Regions from separate parts of the Shewanella algidipiscicola genome, predicted to be linked through region 1. Evidence: predicted binding sites of a transcription regulator. Region 1 holds the regulator's gene; the other holds the start of a gene.
The links. Region 1 encodes LexA, which represses DNA repair genes until DNA is damaged. Its sites were predicted from a motif close to TACTGTATNNNNATACAGTA; they were not measured.
Positions count from the first base shown of each region.

Region 2: recA (recombinase RecA) is a predicted target of LexA. The motif match lies at 8,667-8,686, and genes of this name have one in related genera.

Region 1 covers NZ_OXJV01000020.1:7,333-17,910, reverse strand. Annotated here, with positions in the region: gene DN599_RS16545 (cytochrome c oxidase subunit 3) at 1-607, opposite strand, end outside; gene DN599_RS16540 (cytochrome c oxidase assembly protein) at 604-1,173, opposite strand; gene ctaD (cytochrome c oxidase subunit I) at 1,175-2,785, opposite strand; partial or broken gene coxB (cytochrome c oxidase subunit II) at 2,804-3,916, opposite strand; gene DN599_RS16525 (cell division inhibitor SulA) at 4,318-4,827, opposite strand; gene lexA (transcriptional repressor LexA) at 4,824-5,441, opposite strand; gene yrfG (GMP/IMP nucleotidase) at 5,781-6,452, opposite strand; gene nudE (ADP compounds hydrolase NudE) at 6,549-7,094, shown strand; gene cysQ (3'(2'),5'-bisphosphate nucleotidase CysQ) at 7,144-7,956, shown strand; gene DN599_RS16500 (GNAT family N-acetyltransferase) at 7,949-8,404, shown strand; gene DN599_RS16495 (MFS transporter) at 8,524-10,374, shown strand; gene mnmH (tRNA 2-selenouridine(34) synthase MnmH) at 10,545-10,578, opposite strand, start outside.
Region 2 covers NZ_OXJV01000001.1:1,064,516-1,075,093, forward strand. Annotated here, with positions in the region: gene alaS (alanine--tRNA ligase) at 1-3, opposite strand, end outside; gene DN599_RS04820 (DMT family transporter) at 278-1,153, opposite strand; gene deoC (deoxyribose-phosphate aldolase) at 1,281-2,060, opposite strand; gene DN599_RS04830 (aminotransferase-like domain-containing protein) at 2,233-3,666, opposite strand; gene DN599_RS04835 (cytochrome ubiquinol oxidase subunit I) at 3,816-5,189, shown strand; gene cydB (cytochrome d ubiquinol oxidase subunit II) at 5,218-6,225, shown strand; gene DN599_RS04845 (DUF2474 domain-containing protein) at 6,247-6,375, shown strand; gene DN599_RS04855 (regulatory protein RecX) at 7,053-7,484, opposite strand; gene recA (recombinase RecA) at 7,498-8,559, opposite strand; gene mutS (DNA mismatch repair protein MutS) at 8,893-10,578, shown strand, end outside.

The sequences.
Region 1 (10,578 bases):
GTAAGAAGGCCAACCCGAGTAAGATGGTCAGCCCCAACCACAGGGTGAGGGCGGTGCGTTTCCCCTTTTCGAGACTAACATGGGCAAAGTGTAAGGTGACCGATGATGTGAGTAATATGATGGTGTTGTACAGTGGTAAGCCCGTCCACCCCATTACTTGGGTTTTGGTGCCATCTGGCGTGGTGACCAAGGGCCACATCGCTTCAAAGGTAGGCCACAACACTTCGTGTGTCATGGCGTTATTGGAGGCTCCGCCTAGCCATGGCACGGCTATCATACGGGCATAGAGTAACGCGCCAAAAAAAGCGGCAAAAAACATCACCTCCGAAAAAATAAACCAGCTCATCCCTTGGCGAAACGATCTGTCCATCTGTTTCGAATAGAGTCCAGCCATCGATTCGTCAATCACGGTTCTGAACCAGCCAAAAATCATATACACAATCACTGCAATTCCGGCAGTCAGAATATAACCGCCGCTCGATTGCTCGCTATTGAGCTGCTGTATATAAGTACCTGCCCCAAAGGCGATTAAAAATAGCCCGATGGCGCCTATTATGGGCCAGGCACTTTGCGCTGGCACATAATAGTGTTCGTGTTTAGTGGTCATTTTGCCGCTCCTTGCTCAACAGCGCCGACATAACCCTTGTCGGTAATGTTGTAGAGAGTATAGGAAAGTGTCAGCGTCGATATCGTGTCTGGTAGATCGGGATCGACATAGAAAATTAGCGGTAATGCAGCACTACCTTGCGCCGCTAACAGCTGCTGATTAAAGCAGAAACACTCGGTTTTATTAAAGTAGGCTGCCCCCTGCCCAGGTGAAACCGAGGGAATGGCTTGGCCTACGGTGGTCGCGAGCGCTAGGCTCTTAGCGTTAAAGTTGGTGCGTACAAGCTCACCAGGGTGAACCTGCATACGTTTGACTTCGGGCGTAAATTCCCATGGCATATCCTGTTGTATGTTAGCCATAAATTCGACGGTTATCACTCGCGACGTATCTATGGTCATTGGCTTGTAAGTCGACGCTGTCGATTGTGTTTTACCGTTAATCCCCAATTGTTCACACAGCACGTCGTATAACGGCACCAAGGCAAATCCAAAGCCAAACATGCCTATGGCACCAGTCATTAGCCAGATGATCAGCTTGCGGTTCGATGTTGCCGTGGGCTGGGACATGTTATTTCACCTCAGGTGGAGTCGAGAATGAGTGATAAGGAGCCGGGCTTGGCAGAGTCCATTCCAGCCCTTCGGCACCATCCCAAGGTTTAGCTGGTGCTTTTTCACCGCCCTTGATGCACTTAATCACCAAGGCGAGAAAGATAAACTGCGATAGCCCGAAAGCGAAGCCGCCAATAGAGACAATTTGGTTAACATCAGCAAATTGAATTGCATAATCAGGAATTCGACGCGGCATTCCCGCGAGTCCTAAAAAGTGCATAGGGAAAAACAACACGTTAACTGAGATAACCGAACACCAAAAATGCAGTTTACCCAACTTCTCGTCATACATATGCCCGGTCCATTTAGGTAGCCAATAATAGGCGGCCGCCATAATGGAGAAGATGGCCCCTGTGACCAATACATAATGGAAGTGAGCCACCACGAAATAGGTATCGTGATACTGGAAATCCACCGGAGTAATGGCCAGCATCAACCCCGAAAATCCGCCTATGGTGAACAGTATGATAAAGGCGATGGCAAACAACATAGGCGTTTCAAAACTGAGTGATCCGCGCCACATGGTGGCGACCCAATTAAAGACCTTAACCCCAGTTGGTACCGCGATGAGCATAGTACAATACATAAAAAACAGTTCAGCAAATACTGGCATACCTGTGGTAAACATATGGTGTGCCCAAACCAAGAAGGACAAAATCGCAATACTGGCAGTGGCATAAACCATAGAGGAGTAACCAAAGAGACGTTTGCGACTAAAGGCGGGCACAATAGCCGATATGATCCCAAATGAAGGTAAGATCATAATGTAGACCTCGGGGTGGCCGAAGAACCAGAAAATATGCTGAAACATCACAGGATCGCCGCCACCTGCTGCATCAAAGAAGCTGGTGCCAAAATATTTATCCGTCAGCACCATAGTGACCACCCCTGCAAGCACAGGCATGACGGCGATCAACAAGAAAGCGGTGATTAACCAGGTCCACACAAATAGCGGTAATTTCATCCAACTCATGCCGGGGGCGCGCATATTCACAATCGTCACCACCACGTTGATGGCTCCCATGATGGAGCTGATCCCCATAATATGGATAGAAAATACAAACAGTGCCGTGCTATCAGGGCTATAAGTGGTGGATAACGGAGCATAGAATGTCCAACCAAAGTTGGGGCCACCACCTTCCATAAAGAGTGAGCTTAATAATATGGTAAAGGCGAAGGGTAAAATCCAAAAGCTCCAGTTATTCATCCGTGGTAGCGCCATATCAGGTGCGCCAATCATCATGGGTATTAGCCAGTTTGCAAGCCCTGTAAAGGCGGGCATGACGGCACCAAACACCATGATCAAGCCATGTACAGTGGTCATTTGATTAAAAAAGTTGGGCTCGATTAATTGCAGACCCGGTTGAAACAACTCGGCCCGGATCACCATGGCCATGGCACCGCCAGTAAGAAACATAATAAAGCTGAACCACAGGTATAAGGTGCCGATATCTTTATGATTAGTGGTAAATAGCCAACGTTTTATGCCGGTTGGGTGAGCTTCGTGGTGTTCGTTAGACTCTTCAATATGAGCGGCATCCATATTGGCTTCGCGGGTTGTTGTATTCATCATGCCTCCCTATTGACCATGTTGACTAACGTCAGCGGCTTGGACGGTATCACCGACATCATTGCCCCAAGCGTTACGCTCATATGTCACCACAGCCGCTATCTCCTGTGGTGTTAGCTGTCCAGCGAAGGCTTGCATTGCAGTGCCCACCTTTCCATTAACCACAATATCGATATGTGCAGTGACTGGGCCGGTGGCAATGGCGCTGGCTTTTAATCCGGGGAACACCCCAGGAAGTCCCATGCCATTTGGCTGGTGGCAGGCGGCGCAGCGTGCCATGTATATCTGCTCACCTTGGGTCATCAGTTCATCCATCGATAAGGTTTGTGATAACGAGGCTTCGGTCGCGGCGGCGGCGATTGTGGCTTGGTTTTTTTGCTCTTCGATCCAGATATCAAAATCGGCTTCAGACAACACTTCAACCACTATGGGCATAAAGCCGTGATCCTTACCGCACAGCTCTGCACATTGGCCGCGGTACGTGCCGGGTTTATCCACGCGGGTCCAGGCTTCATTGATGAAACCGGGGTTAGCATCTTTTTTTACCGCAAAGGCCGGCACCCACCAAGAATGGATCACATCATCTGAGGTCATCAAGAAACGCACTTTTTTATTAATGGGAAGCACTAGGGGTTTGTCGACTTCTAATAGATAGTTTTCGCCCTTCGTTTCACTGCCTTCAATTTGTGCTCTAGGGGTAGCAAGCAAGCTGTAGTATTCGATATCGTGATCAAAGTAACTGTAATGCCATTTCCACTGTGAACCCGTTACCTTGATGGTGATATCTGCATCGCTAGGATCTTCCATGGCGATAAGGGTTTTCGTGGCAGGGATAGCCATCAGAATCAAGATAACAAAAGGCACGATAGTCCAAGCTATTTCGACTTTAGTGCTTTCATGGAAATTGGCTGCCACCGCGCCTTTTGAGCGACGATGGTTAATGATGGAGTAGATCATTGCTCCAAACACTATGATGCCGATGGCGCAACAGATATAGAGAATGGTCATATGAAGGCCAAAAACTTTGCCACTGATCTCTGTTACCCCTGGTGTCATATTAAGGGGCATATCGGCTGCGAATATGGGCGGGGCTAGTAATAACCCCAGCAAGCTATACCACAGATGCTTCACTAGACTTCTCCTCTGTCAATTGCGAAGGCAACTACAAAGAAAAGTCACACAGTATGTCTCGGCTCCATGCAAACTTTTCAGTTCCCAAAAAAGCAACGATGACTTCATAGTGCGCTGGTGGTATGGATGTTGTTATTGCTGGTGGTCACCACACTTGCACTTACGGCTGACTATATCAGGCGAATTTCAACTTAATTGGACTTTGCTAGAGATGTTCACTCGCAGGCCAATGAAGCCGACTACTAAATTGTTCGGATATAACAAATAATCGTTGATATCTATTACTAACTTAATCGCTGTTTAAATATTGATCAAGATCACTTTTTTTTATTTTGTTAAAAAAAAACAGCGACAAAAAAGCCCCTCGCGGGGCTTAAGTATGGAAAGTTTGAGCTGTAATGCTAGTGCAGTGAGCCAAATAATGATGTTTGGCGGCAGCCTTGATCTTGCTCTGCTAGGATTGTTACTGGTAGGTGACGATTAGCTTCTTCAATCACAATGCCTAAAGCCTGAGTGCTTTTGGCGACCAATTGTAAGCGGCGACAATCACGTGCATCGAGTGCTTGGGTCCAACTGATCACCGCACTGGATGTACCACTTGTAAGCGCTTTTTCCATCGCCCATAGTGCTTCAACTTCATCTTTGGTGTGCACTAATAAGATTCTATCCATACGAACACCGGCATCGGCGAGCATCTGCTTATAACCAATATTTGGTGGGCTAATCAGAACTACCCACTGGCCTTGTTGGCTTAATCTTGCTAATTGCGGCGTTAGTGCTTGCAACTCATGCTTACCTTGGGTGCGACTCGATAATGTCGCGATGGTGCTGTGCTGAGTAGGCTTATGTTGCGTGTTTATATCGACCCAAAGGCCGGGATGTCGTGGGGCATTACCCATTAGATTATTCATTGCCAATCTCCATTACGGATAACACCTACGGCAAGCCCTTCGATGCTAAGGCTTTGGCTGGATAGGTCGACCACTATCGGTGAATATTCTTCATTCTCGGCGTGAAGATATACAGTATTACCTTTCTTTTCAAAACGCTTTACTGTGACATCATCTTCGACCCGAGCCACGACGATCTGGCCATTACTGGCTTGCTCTACTTTATGTACCGCGAGCAGATCACCTTCGAGAATACCTATATTTTTCATGCTATCGCCGCGGACTCTTAAGAGAAAATCGGCGCTTGGGCGAAACATCGCTGGATCAACTTTATAGTGTTGCTCAACATGTTCTTGGGCCAAAATGGGTTCACCGGCAGCGACTTGTCCAATCAGTGGTAAACCAAGATCTTCGCTGTCATCTTCTTGAGTTAGCTTTATGCCTCGCGAGGTCCCTGGCATTATTTCGATGCAGCCTTTTTTGGCTAAGGCTTTTAAATGCTCTTCGGCCGCATTGGCGCTTTTAAAACCTAGGCGACGAGCAATTTCAGCCCGGGTAGGCGGCATGCCTGTATCGGCAATATTGCGTTTAATTAATTCTAATATTTCGGCTTGTCTAGGGGTTAATGGTCTCATTACAGATCCTGTCTTTCCATACAGTAACTGTCAGTATATACAGTATTTAAAGTAGCGCAAGGATTAAGCATATTTTTGTCGGCAATGTGGTGGAATTTGTTTGAAACTGAAAGCAAAATCGCAGATTTATTTTCATTGAAACCTGATATTTTTTACTTAAATCAATGTTATGAAATGGATTTTACGGAATAAATGTATTGAGTGATGCGATTGTCTCTTATCTGTTGAGATGATTTCTGTGCCAAGTTAGGGCGGCGAAACAACGTTAGCAGGTAATAGGGTTCAGTTGCACTCTGTGCCTGCAGTTACCGTTATCTTATATCGTTAAGCGTACGGCTATTATGGCTTGCTGGCGATAAGGTCATCTAACAGGTGGTGGTAATCATAGATTGCGGGAAAGTGGGTAAATATTTTATGGGGCTTTTTGCTATCAGGATTGCTTATGCCAAGTAAATACCCAACTCCTGCTTGTTTGGCGGCATGCAAGATAGCTTCGCTATCATCGATAAATAAACACCGATTGGGTTGTAATTGATATTGGTTAAATAAGCTAGACCAAAATTGAGGGTGCTCTTTTGCAAAACCCGTTTCATGGCTGGAGAGCATATGGTCTAACCCTTGCGCAAGCTCTGTGTGTTCTAGTTTGAGTGCTAGGCTATGAGGGTGGGCATTGGTCACTAATATTCTGGTTTTATGCTTTTTAGCCAATGTATGCAGAAATGGCATGCTGTCTTGGCGTAACTGTATCCTGTCGGCCAATGTGCGTTGCAACGTCACAATATCCAGTTGCAGTTGTTGCTGCCAGTAGTCGAGGCAATACCAATCCAAGGTGCCAACCACTTGGTCGTAGGCCTGTTCCACTAAGACATTGGCTTCATTTAGAGAGATGTTTCTGTTGTGACTTAAGGTTTGCGGCACTAGTTTGAGCCAAAAATGGCTATCGAAGTGCAAGTCTAGTAGCGTGCCATCCATATCAAGCAGTACGGTATCAATTTTATCCCAAGGAAACATAAGGTCAGTAAAAAAATTCTATCGTGAGAGTTGTGGATTAAACCCATCATAGTAAGATTGAACTGTGATGCAAACCTCATTTTATCAGGGACATTCATGTCGGACCAAAAGCCACAGATATTACATACACAAGTTGTTGCTCAGAGTCGGTTATTTCAAATTGAGCAAGTGCACCTGAAATTTTCTAATCAGGTCGAGCGCCAGTATGAGCGTATGAAAGGCAGTAATCGTGGCGCCGTAATGGTGGTTCCTGTATTGGGGGAGCAACTACTGCTGGGCAGAGAGTACGCTGCAGGAACCCACAGCTATGAACTGGGCTTTCCCAAAGGGTTAGTTGATCTGGGGGAGACTCCTGAGCAGGCCGCTAATCGTGAACTGCAAGAGGAGATAGGCTTTGGGGCTAAAAAATTAACCCATTTGATGGAGTTAAGTCTGGCGCCCAGCTATTTTGTCAGCAAGATGCAGATCTATATTGCAGAAGATCTGTATGAAAGTCGCCTTGAAGGCGATGAACCTGAGCCAATAGAGGTCGTTTCTTGGCCGCTTGCACAGTGGTCAGGGCTATTGGCATTGGAAGATTTTTCAGAATCGAGAAGTGTTAGTGCCTTGTTTTTAGCTCAGAAGCATTTAAAACTAAAATAGTTATTTAATTCGGATATATGCATTACCTGTCTAGGTTGTTGGAGTTGTGATGAAGCCAGAAGAGTGTGTGGAACAGGTGATCGCCATCGCCGTTGAAGCGGGCATGGCCATCAAAGATATTTATCTTGAAGGTAGCTTTGATAAAGAAATTAAGGCGGATAATACCCCTGTGACGTCTGCCGATCTTGCTGCGCACCAAATTATCACTGCAGCGCTGACTCAGCTGACTCCCGATATTCCTGTGTTATCTGAAGAAGATGCCGACATCCCGTTATCCGAACGCGTCGATTGGCCCAGGTATTGGTTGGTCGATCCGTTAGATGGTACCGGAGAGTTTATTGCCGGCAGTGGCGACTTTTCGGTGATCATTGCGCTAGTTGAGCATAATCGCCCTATTATGGGGATTGTTTATGTGCCCATGACAGAGGTGATTTATTATGCCATCGCAGGACTAGGGGCTTATAAGCGCTCAAATAAAGGCGAACAGCGTATTGCCAGTCGTCAATTGACACTCGATGATTCGCACTCATTGCGCTTGGCGGTCAGTCGTCGCCAAGATCCGCAATCGGTATTAAAGCTACTAAACCAGCCTAAGCATTGTGAGTTAGTGGTGCTCGGCGGGGCAGCGCTTAAAAGTTGCTTGGTCGCAGAAGGACGTGCCGATTGTTATGTACGCATTGGCCCTACTGGCGAGTGGGATACCGGCGCGGCACAAATTATTGTCGAAGAGGCGGGCGGGCAGATCATGGATCTTGAACTGCAACCGCTAAGTTATAATGAACGTGAATCGCTCGAAAATCCTAATTTTATCGTTGTCGGTTCGACCCATTTACCTTGGGATGAGTTGTTAGTCAGTGAATAATTCGGTTGATATTACCCTGCGTGCGGCGCAAAAGGGCGAACTGGCCGGCGTTTATCGGCTTGAACAGCGTGTGTTTGGCGCGCATTGTTATCCGGACTTCTTTTTTCGTCAGAGTTTCGATTGTTGGCCAAATGGTTTGCGTGTTGCAATAGATCAAAATAATCATCTTCTTGGCTATATTCTAATGGTGCAAAGTGAGCAGCCGCATATAGGATGGATATTATCTGTCGCCGTGGATACACTCGCCCAAGGCCGAGGTATCGGCAAACGTTTGATAAACGATGCGCTTAATCACTTGGCGCCGTCAGTCACTCAGGTGATGCTCACTGTTGATCCAGCTAATCCAGCGCGCCATTTATACCTCGCATTGGGGTTTGTTGAGCTACAAACGGAAGCCGACTATTTTGGTCCGGATACATCGCGGGTGGTAATGTGTCTGATGCGCTAAGCCTTATCTATTGTGCATGGCTAAAGAGTGGCAATGACTTATATGAAACCTTCATTGTCATCTATTCATTGTCATCTAGATGGTTAGGCTAACTAAGCTTGAGGCAAGCTGGAGCACATATGCTGTTAACAAAACGTTTTTTGCCCTATTTTGTCACCCAATGTTTAGGCGCATTAAACGATAATATTTATAAAAACGTTTTACTCTTGATGGTGGCTTATAGCCAGATCAATGAGTTGCCAATCAGCATTAATTTATTTGTCAATTTGGCCGCGGGCCTGTTTATTTTACCCTTCTTTCTTTTTTCAGCTCATGCCGGGATGCTCGCCGATAATATGGACAAGGCGAAGCTTATCCGCAGACTTAAACAACTCGAAGTGGTTATCATGTCGTGCGCTGCGATGGCTATTTTGTCTCAAAGCTACATGGTGATGTTACTGCTGTTATTTTTAACCGGCTGTCAGTCGGCCTATTTCGGGCCAGTAAAATATTCACTGCTACCGCAAGTGTTGACCGATGAAGAATTAGTTAAGGGCAATGCTTGGGTCGAAATAGGCACATTTTTAGCTATTTTAAGTGGCACATTGAGCGCCGGGCTGTTGATGGCTAGTACGCATGGAATTGTCGCCAGTGCCTTGATTGTCTTTGTACTTTCCCTGTGTGGATATCTGGCCAGTTGTGCCATTCCGGCTTTACCTTTACAGCATGACGTGACCCAGATCCGTTTTGCCCCTTTATCTGGCACGTGGCGCGCCATTACCCAGGTGAGAAAGACGCCAAGCATCTGGATGGCGATCATCGCCATTAGCTGGTTTTGGTTTCTTGGCGCAACTTATCTAACGCAATTTGCTTATTTTGCTAAGTTACATTTGTCCTCTGATACCAGCGTAGTGTCGCTTCTATTAGCACTATTTTCGGTGGGTATCGCGGTGGGCTCCTTTTTATGTGAACGCTTATCCTATGGTCATGTTGAATTAGGTGTCGTGGCTTTAGGCATGGCGGGGTTGACCCTGTTTGGCCTCGATTTGGTCTGGGCCATTCCACCTGCACCGTTAGATCCCTTGTGGGTTTATAGTGTGGGAGACTTTATCGCCACAACGGCGCATTATCGACTGATGTTTGACTTGTTGATGGTCGGGGTCAGTGGGGGCTTATTTATCGTCCCGTTGTACGCTTTTATCCAGTCGCGTGCTGCACCGGGTAAATGTGCACAGGTGATTGCCGCAAATAATATTGTTAATGCGCTGTTTATGGTGTGCTCGGCGTTATTGGCCATGTTACTACTGGCGGGCTTAGGCTGGAGTATCCCTGAGTTATTTACCTTGCTAGCGGTACTTAATTTGGTAGTCGCTGCCTATATTTATGGACAAGCGCCTGAGTTTCGTTGGCGCCTTGTCAGTTATTTATTTCGTCATGTGCGTTACCGCATCAGTGTTGAAGGGCGTGAAAAACTGCCCAAGCAGGGGGCGGTGTTACTGGTGTGTCCCCATACTAGTCAGTTCGATGCTTTGTGCGTGATGGGGGTATCGAGTCGTCTGGTGCGCTTTGTTATGCCACCCTCTATCATAGCGAACTCAGTTAAGCCGGCAGGAGTGATCCCTTTGGCTATGGGTGAGATAAACGGCGCAAGCAATAATGAAGCATTAACCATGATTGAGCAGGCGTTAGCCAATGGCGAGTTATTGTGCTTATTAAGCGATTATTTAACCGCGAGTGATACCATGCCTGAGAGTTATCGGGCTCAATTTAACGCCTTGATCGCAAGTGTTGTGACGCAACATCCAGTGAAGATTATCCCACTTGCAATGAAAGGATTAACAGAGCCGAGTAAGAGTCAAGCAAACACGTTCCAACCGCGGGGGCTTTGGCCAAGGGGGTCGCTGATTGTCGGTGATGCGATGGCGGTTCCTCAGGTGAGCGCCGCATTACTGCAACAGCACATCACCCGCTTGATGACAGACCCATTATAAAATCAAGACTCGGGCTTAAAACTGAACACTGAGTTATCTGCATTTTGGAGTTTAGCTTTGAGATGAAATAACCTTAAATAGCTAAGCTATCTCGGATTATTCCATCGTTTTACTCGAATTCAGGTGAGTGATTCAGTCACACTTAATGGCGGTCATGTCATTAAGTGATGTTATTGGGGCGTGTATTGAGCGAGCCACTGATGC
Region 2 (10,578 bases), on a different contig from region 1:
CATGAAATCATCCTGAATTAGGTTACATTCGCGGTGAAAATTGAAACTTCACCGACACTCATAGTTAGCCCGACATTATAAGCAGTCTATTGTTGAACAACCAGAGGTTTAACCTAGGATTGTAAAAGAAACCGAAAAATAGCACCAAAAGTAAATGAGGCTCTAATCAGCTGAGTAAGCCCATCACTCTCTCATCTGACGGAAGCTAAATCCCCCATGGGTAGGCATTGAAATCGATAGACAATAGGCGCCATAATCTAGCTACGCCTATGGCATGTTAGATGCTTAGATTTGCAGGTACTTTCCTACGAGTTTGAATAAGAGTATAGCCACCGCTTACCACAATAAGTAAGCTCCCAAGTAAAGTGACCAAATCTGGAGACTCGCCAAATATCAAGATACCAAGGACTAAAGCAAATAATAAACGCGAATAGCGAAACGGAGAAACCACAGACACATCACCAGTACGCATAGCGATAGTTAACGCATTATAGGCCACCACACCAAAGACGATTGCCCCTGTGATCTGAGCGGCTAACATCAAATTAAGTTGAACGGATTCACCTTGATACGCCATCATCACCAAGCCTGTTGGAATTAGCACAAAAAAACCATATACCCCTAGTTGAGTGTTAGAAAGCACAGGTGGCGCGGCGCGTGTCGCCAAATCACGGCCAGCAAAGCCTAAGGTAGCCACAACCGCAAATATCGAGTTAACCTCAAAGCCGGCGAAACCAGGACGAATAATCATCAAGACGCCGGCAAAACCGACCACCACGGCCAGCCACCTCTTAACACCAATATTTTCACCGAATAATAAAGCGGCACCAACCATGGCTATCAATGGTGTGGCCTGCAGAATGGCCGATGCACTCGACAACGGTGTTAACGTGATCGCTAAAGCGAAACAGAATCGACCAATAACTTCACAAACGGCGCGTAGTAATAATGGTGCAGAGAGTATGGCAGGATGAAAAACTTGCCCGCCCTTACGCCAAGTTAAAAATATAAACACAAGCATTCCACCTAGACCAAATAATGCTAAAATTTGGCCAATTGATGCCGTCTCTGCCGCCGCTTTAATAAGCATATCTTCAACAGAAAACGCCGCCATCGAAGCAACCATAAAAAAACTGCCCTTGGTATTATTCAAAAAAACCACCACGATTTATGTAGTATTTAGTCAAAGTGCTTGTGGTCAATAGCGATGATTTGCTACTAGCACAGCGAAGAGTTACCGATAACATCTTGTCGAATCGGAACGCTCATAAGTGATCAATCTAATATTTAGCGTCAACGTTTATTTTTGTTTCACCTAGGGTATAAAGTAGATTAGATAACAAGCTAGAAGCACCAAAACGATAGTGCTTACAGTTCTCGCTCCACCCCTCTCCAATAATATTATCAGCCATATCTAAATATAGTTTGGCTTCTTCTGCAGTCTGAACGCCGCCAGAGGCCTTAAATCCAACGCTATCTTCAACGCCCATCTGTTTGATGACTGATAACATAATTTCAGCGGCTTCTGGCGTCGCATTGACGGACACTTTCCCCGTAGATGTTTTGATCATATCAGCCCCCGCTTTAATGGATATTTCTGAGGCTCTTTTAATTAGCGCAGGCGTTTTTAGCTCACCAGACTCAATAATCACCTTGAAGAAAATGTCACTACCGCAAGCAGCTTTACATTGCTCAATAAGCTCAAAACAAACATCCTCATCTCCCGATATTAACGCGCGATATGGAAACACAACATCGACATCATCGGCGCCATAGGCAACTGCAGCTTTTGTTTCAGCAACGGCTATTTCAACATCATCATTTCCATGAGGAAAGTTAGTCACAGTGACCACACGAATGTTTGGCGTATCTTGTGATCTCAGTTGCTTTTTGGCGATAGGAATGAAGCGCGGATAGATGCATATGCCAGCGGTATTACCGACAAGGGTTTTAGCCAATTTACACAACTCAATAATTTTATCCTCGGTATCACTGTCGCTTAAGGTTGTTAAGTCCATCAAATGCAGTGCACGCTGTGCGGCTGTTTTTAAATTACTCATTGGTATTTCCAATACGTAGTAAAAATATATCCCCGAGGCTTTACACACCTTGGACACAGATAAAGGAACGGCATTATAGAAGTGAGAGGGATTCGAAAGTAGATACAGAAATGACGCCTATAGCTATATCAGATATTGAGCGTCAGCACTTGCGGGTTATAACTTGAATGCGTTATTTTAAAGTTGTTGATTCATTCGCCAGCATACATTCACTGATTATTTGTCCTAATGTCATTATTGCTTGCACTGTTTTGTCATTCAGTTCAAAGGACGCGTTCAATCTCATGCAATGATTGTAGTGTTCGGTCACACTAAACATTTTTCCCGGCGCAATGCTGATATTTTGTTTTATAGCAGCATGAAACACATCCACGGCATCTATGCTAGGCGGAAGTTCTACCCAGATAAAATACCCCCCCCGCTGACTCGTGATATTAACTCCTGAAGGTAAATACTTAGTCAGTAAACACTCCATCTCTCTTTTGCGTTCGTGAAGTTTTTTTCTGAGCTGCTTTAAATGGGTTTCGTAATTACACTTACTTAAATAATCAGTTAGCGCTAATTGAATTGGCGCACTGGTTGCGAGCGTGCTCATTAATTGCAACTTTTGCATCTGCAACGCACGCTTACCAGCTGCTACCCAACCTATTCTGAACCCCGATACCAAAGATTTTGAAAAAGAGGAACAAAGCATTACGTTTCCGCTGTGATCAAACTGTTTTACCGGCATAACTGGGGCGCCTTCTTGATACAGCTCTGCATAAACATCATCTTCAATCAAGGCCACGTTATAACGATTAAGCAGATCATTTAACGCCTGCTTCTTCTCTAATGTCAGTGTAAAACCCAGTGGATTCTGATGATTACTCATCAACCAACATGCCTTTACATTATGAGATTGAAATGCCTTTTCCAAAGCATCGAGATCTATTCCTGTTATTGTATCCGTTCTTACCGACAATGCCTTTAACCCCAATCGTTCTAATGATTGCAGCGCACCATAAAACGTGGGAGATTCAACCACCACCCAATCACCCGGTTTAGTGCACACTTGCAAGCTGAGGTTTAATGCTTCGAGTGCTCCGGCAGTAATCACAATCTCCTCAGGCGATATGTTAATTCCTTTTGTCGCATAGCGTTTAGCAAGGATCGTTCGTAACTCTTCATTACCAGGCGGTAAATTATCGAATGTACTAGAGATAGGTAGATTTCGAGCGGCTGACATTAGCGAACGATTTACTTGTTGACGTGGATACAAACTCGGATCTGGATACGCGAAACCAAAATTAACCATGTGCGGATTACGACCAGCTTGCAGTACTTCAAACACAAAGTCGTTAATATCAACTTTTTCAGTTAACGATACTGCAACTTGCTGATGAGATTCGGCTGCTTTTAACTCAGGCGTCACTCTATAGCCTGAACGCGCTTGAGAAACCACGTACCCTTGAGACTCTAACACTTGATAAGCATGCAACACCGTCATCAAACTTAGACCACTATGTTCAGACTGCTTTCTCAGCGACGGTAATTTATCTCCCGCACGCCAGACGCCAGAGTTTATCTGTCGTTTGAGTTGATAAACCAGATCTTCATACTTTGCCAATTTGAATTCACCATCACGATTAACACCAATCGCACTATAACACCTAAACAAACTATCTGTTATACATTTAGATTTGATTTCTGTGTCTACTGACCTCCTGACCCGTCAATTAATATGGCAAGCCTCAAAAATGAATAAGGCCCGCACATATGTTCGAGTTCGACGCTTTCTTATTAGCACGGATACAATTTGCATTTACTGTATCTTTCCACATTATTTTTCCCGCCATAACCATTGGGCTGGCGAGCTACTTGGCGGTTTTGGAGGGTTTAAGTCTCAAAACACGCAACCCTGACTACAAAATTCTCTACCTTTTCTGGTCAAAAATTTTTGCGGTTAACTTTGGCATGGGTGTTGTTTCAGGCTTAGTCATGGCCTATCAATTTGGAACCAATTGGAGTGGCTTCTCTGATTTTGCCGGTAGCATTACCGGGCCGCTACTCACTTATGAAGTGTTAACCGCTTTTTTCTTAGAAGCGGGTTTTCTTGGTGTTATGCTCTTTGGCTGGCAGCGAGTAGGCGATAAGCTACACTTTTTTGCCACCTGTATGGTGGCACTTGGAACCATATTATCCACTTTTTGGATCCTCGCCTCTAACAGTTGGATGCAAACTCCAACGGGTTACGAGATCATCAATGGACAAGTGGTCCCCACCGACTGGTTTGCAGTCATCTTTAACCCATCATTTCCTTACAGATTACTTCATATGGGCGTCGCAGCGTTTATCAGTACCGCAGTATTTGTCGGTGCTTGTGCCGCCTGGCACCTGCTCAAGGGCAACAAAACTGGCCCTGTTAAGAAAATGTTTTCGATGTCAATGTGGATGTTAGCTCTGATTGCACCTATCCAAGCCTATATAGGAGACATACATGGTCTCAATACACTCGAACATCAACCTGCAAAAATTGCAGCGATAGAAGGACACTGGGATAACGCTGACGGTGGCCCAAGTCCATTGATTCTGTTTGGGTTCCCGAATATGGAGACAGAGCGTACTGACTACGCAATTGCCATCCCTGTCCTTGGCAGCTTAATACTCAAACACAGTTTGGTAGACCCCATTCCAGCACTAAAAGACTTTCCAAAGGATGAGAGACCTAACTCACTAGTCGTGTTTTGGTCTTTTAGAATCATGGTCGCACTGGGAATACTCATGATTGTACAAGGTTTCTACAGTCTTTGGCTGCGTAAAAAACAGCGCCTTTATGATACCAGCTGGTATCATAAGCTCTCTCTTTTCATGGGGCCATCCGGATTAATTGCCATACTCGCAGGTTGGTTTACCACCGAAGTCGGTCGCCAGCCTTGGGTTGTATACGGGCTGATGAAAACCAAAGATGCGGTATCGGCTCATAGTGACTTACAAATGAGTATTAGCCTTCTATGTTTCTTCATTGTTTACAGCCTCGTCTTTGGCTTTGGCTACTTTTACATGATGCGCCAAATGAAACAGGGGCCTCTGCCAGCTGATGCGCACGATACTAACTCCCATGAAATTTCAACAATTTCTGGTCGACTTTAAATTTACGGCATGACTTGAGGTAATCATTATGGAATTGGATCTTTCGATTGTTTGGTTTGGTATCATCATCTTTGCTACCTTGATGTACATCTTCATGGATGGTTTTGATTTGGGCATAGGAATTGTGATGCCTTTTGTTAAAAGTAATGCACAAAAAGATGTCATGGTTAATAGTGTTGCCCCCGTTTGGGATGGCAATGAAACATGGATAGTACTGGGCGGCGCGGCGCTATTTGGCGCCTTTCCGCTCGCCTACTCGATCATTCTTGAAGCACTAACCATTCCATTGACACTGATGCTAGTCGCATTAATTTTTCGCGGCGTTGCCTTTGAATTTCGATTTAAAGCACTACCTAGTCACCTTAAATTCTGGGATCGCGCCTTTATGCTAGGCTCAATTATTACCACCTATTGTCAAGGTGTCGTTGTGGGGGCTGTCGTTCAGGGATTTACTGTAGAAGGCCGTGTATTTACAGGTGGGCAATTGGACTGGCTCACTCCCTTCCCACTATTTTGTGGCTTTGGTCTGTTGACAGCATATGCATTACTGGGTAGCACTTGGTTGCTCACAAAAACCGAAGGCGAGCTGCAACAGACTATATTTACTTTCGTGCCTAAAATTCTTTGCTTACTTATTATTGCAATACTCGTTGTGAGCGTTTGGACACCGCTTACTAGTGTATCCATTGCCGAACGTTGGTTTACGCTACCTAATCTGTTCTTATTAGCTCCAGTGCCCTTACTAACGGCTGTTTTGTGCTGGAAAACATTTGATTCGGTCAAAAAGCAAAAAGAAACATCACCTTTTTTAATGGCATTAATGATTGTTTTTCTTGGCTTTGCCGGTCTTGGGATCAGCCTATGGCCCAACATCATTCCTCCGAACATCTCAATATGGCAAGCTGCAGCCCCCAAAGAGAGCCTCAGTTTCATGCTGTATGGTGCGCTGATCATTATTCCTGTGATCCTTGCCTATACATTTTGGAGTTATTACGTCTTTGCCGGAAAAGTAAAAGAAGGCGAAGCGTACCACTAATTAATCATTACGGAGGTTAAAATGAAACTCAATAGAACACTCCAACAATGGCTATGGCTTCTGAGCATCTGGGTAATAAGTGTGCTTGCCTTAGGCATGATATCTATGGGATTCAAATTATTGATGACTGCAGCGGGATTTAAATCTTAACAACTCCAATTAAACGCAATAAATACCCTATTTATTGCGGTTCAAAGACGGACTAATACAAGATATTGATGGGTATAACATGTTATACCCATCATACATTTACAAAACTGTAGAACTACTTTTAGCTCAAAAATAGCCCGAATATTAATGCAATGGCTCGGGATGAAAAAACATCAATAGCGATAAATTAATACTCGCAATATAGAATAAAACTATACGGCCACTGTTAATAGGGTACTTAAGAGATATGACACTTAGCTTTTTTCTCACAAGGACAGGGGAGTGAGAAGGTAAGATCACTTTTCAAGCAAGTTTAATCGTTGAGGAATCAAAGCTTAAAATGGGAGATAGCAGATCCATACCTGAACAATATCAGGCAGAAAATAAGTCAGGTTTACTAGGGCCTGTTGATCTTTGTTGGTTGAATTTCGTTCTAGACAAAAACGTTTTAATCGAGGCGAGTGGATTGCAGCCTAGTCATCTAAGCAAAATTCACTTAACAAAGAGTAAAACGTTTTTAGCCGAACCCTTCGGGCAGCGTTTGTTGGGTATTTTTACTGCGTTCTCAGCTTTTTATGTAGAATAACTACACTACAAAGCTTCTGCCTTGTATAAATACCCAGCAATTCGCTGCAAAAACAACCTTGAAAGATCAACAGGCCCTAATATAAATGACCTTATTCTAAAGCATAAAAAACCTGCTCAGACGTAAATCCTTGCCCGTATAAATAACGGCAACGTCTGGCCCTATCTTTTGCATCAGATATTACTGTTTCACCAAACTTTTTATTGGCTTTTGATTTTGCTAGCTCAAACCAATCACAATCACTATTGTTTAGTGCCCTTTTAATCACCTCTTTCGATAGCCCTTTTTGCGCCATCGATTGACGAATACGATTTTGGCCATGGCCCTTGCTAACATGAGAACGCAGCAACAAGGCGGCAAAGCGATCATCATCTAAAAAACCATTGTCGATGCAACGATCGAGCACAGGCTCAATTTCGCTTAACTCAAAGCCTTTTTGTAGCAGTTTAGTTTTGATTTGATGGCGTGAATAGTCGCGGCGAGCAAGAAGCCCAACCGCGATATGCATAGCAGAAGCTGTCATAACAAGTTAATACTTAAAACACTTCACCTGTTTCTAAGTCGATATTTTCATCACTAACGGCAGGCTCAGCAGCCACTTTTGAGCCACCAAGCAGCATGGCACGCAGTGCGGTATCAATCTCTTTGGCAATTTCTGGGTTTTCTGTTAGGTATTTGCCTGCGTTTGCACGGCCTTGACCAATCTTGTCACCTTTGTAGCTATACCAAGCACCGGCTTTCTCAATCAATTTATGCGCCACACCTAGGTCTACTAATTCACCTGTGCGGTTGATGCCTTCGCCATAAAGGATTTGGAATTCAGCTTGCTTAAACGGCGCAGCAATTTTGTTTTTAACCACTTTAACGCGAGTTTCGTTACCAATAACTTCATCACGATCTTTAATCGCACCAGTACGGCGAATATCAAGACGAACCGAGGCATAAAACTTCAGTGCGTTACCACCTGTTGTGGTTTCTGGGTTACCAAACATCACTCCAATTTTCATACGGATTTGGTTAATGAAGATAAGTAGCGTGTTAGATTGCTTAAGGTTACCGGCAAGCTTACGCATTGCTTGGCTCATCATACGCGCCGCTAAGCCCATGTGTGAGTCACCGATTTCACCTTCAATTTCAGCCTTAGGGGTTAACGCTGCCACCGAGTCGACAATGATCACATCAACCGCGCCGCTGCGAGTCAAGGCGTCACAAATCTCTAACGCTTGCTCACCCGTATCAGGTTGTGAACATAATAGGTTATCAATATCAACACCTAGCTTTTGCGCATAAATCGGGTCAAGTGCGTGCTCGGCATCGATAAAGGCACACACTTTGCCATCACGCTGCGCTGCCGCAATCACTTCTAAGGTCAATGTGGTTTTACCTGATGACTCAGGGCCATAAATTTCAACGATACGGCCGAGGGGTAAACCACCTGCACCGAGTGCAACATCTAATGATAGAGAGCCTGTAGAGATAGTCTCAACATCCATAGAGCGGTTTTCACCTAACTTCATGATGGATCCTTTACCAAATTGTTTTTCAATTTGACCTAGAACCGCGTTAAGGGCTTTCTCTTTATTTGCATCTATCTTCATGGTGCTTTCCTCTCTATCACAGACGTAGCGCTGTGGTAAATCCGTTAGGATAAAGCATAGCGCTTACAACGAGCTGTGCTTTATGTGTCTCAATATGCTCACTAGTATACTGTACAATCATACAGTATCAAGTGCTGTTGATGATTATTTTTTACTAAATTTAAAACAGCCACTTACCCTAAGGTTGAGCTCAGTTGAGTTTAAATAATACAATTTTGGCAGGATAAATACGCCCGTTAAAGTGAAATTATTGCTAATATTGGCGCCAATAATACGCTAGCAACCCAAGGGTTGTTATGCTGAGCTTTTTTTGCAGGATACCTTGGTTACTTCATGAACGCAGTTGATATTCAAAACCTCGAGAAACACACCCCAATGATGCGTCAATATCTGACGCTAAAAGCCGAAGCACCAGATATGTTACTGTTTTATCGTATGGGTGACTTTTATGAGTTGTTCTATGATGATGCCAAGTTAGCCTCTGAGCTGCTGGGGATCTCATTAACCGCTCGTGGCAAGAGTGGCGGCGACCCTATCCCTATGGCGGGTATCCCTTATCATGCGGTCGAAGGCTACCTCGCAAAATTGGTGCAATTACGTGTGTCGGTGGCCATCTGTGAACAAGTGGGCGACCCAGCGACCTCTAAAGGCCCTGTTGAGCGTAAAGTGGTACGTATCGTCACACCAGGCACCTTAACCGATGAAGCCTTATTACAAGAGCGGCAAGATAATTTATTAGCAGCGGTATATCATGGCAAAGTCGGCTTCGGTTATGCCACGCTAGATGTCTCCTCTGGACGTTTTGTTGTCACTGAACTTCCCAGCAGAGAAGCGTTAGAAGCTGAATTACAGCGCACTAACCCTGCCGAACTGTTACACAGTGAAGATTTTAGTGAGATGGGCATTATTGCCAGTTTTAATGGCAAACGTCGGCGCCCAGAATGGGAGTTTGACTACGATACTAGCTATCAATTATTGCTGGCACAATTTGGCACCAAAGATCTTTATGGCTTTGGGTTAGGTGACGTCAGGCTCTCGCTTCAAGCCGCGGGTTGTCTGATGCAGTATGTTAAAGACACTCAACGCACCGCCTTACCCCATATCAACTCGATTGTTCGTTTTAATCAGTGTGACAGTATTATTCTCGATGCGGCCACACGCCGTAATCTCGAGTTAACTAAAAACCTGCAAGGTGGTTTTGATAACACTTTAGCCGCCATCCTCGACAATACGGCAACCCCTATGGGAAGTCGTATGTTGCAGCGCTGGATCCACGAACCACTACGCAATCATTACACCATCCGAGCCCGCCATGATGCGGTCGAAGAACTACTCAGCTCAGGCGACGTTGAAACTTTACACGATCAATTAAAAGCTTTGGGAGACGTTGAGCGTATCACCGCCCGTTTAGCCCTGCGCAGTGCTCGTCCTCGCGACTTTGCGCGCTTACGTCAATCGTTATCTTTGTTGCCTGCAATCAAACAACTGTTAGCTAATTGCCACAGTGAGCATCTGAGCAAGCTTGCGATAATGCTGGGTGAATTTCCCGAAGAGCACGCATTACTGAGCCGTGCTATTGTCGATAATCCCCCCATGCTGATCCGTGACGGTGGTGTATTAAAATCAGGCTACCATCAAGAGCTCGACGAGTGGCGTGCGCTTAGCCAAGGTGCCACCGATTATCTAGCGGATCTAGAAGCCAGAGAGAAGCAAGCAACAGGGGCATCGACCCTCAAGGTAGGCTATAACCGCGTACATGGTTATTACATTGAGATTAGCCGCAGAGAATCTGACTTAGTACCACTCAGTTATCAACGCCGCCAGACATTAAAAAATACCGAGCGCTACATTATCGCCGAACTCAAAGAACATGAGGAAAAAGTGCTCTCGAGCCAAGGCAAGGCCTTGGCGCTCGAAAAGCAACTCTGGGACGAGTTGTTCGACTTACTCATGCCTAAACTGCATGAGCTACAACAGTTTGCTAGGGCTGCTGCCGAGTTAGATGTGATCAACAATTTT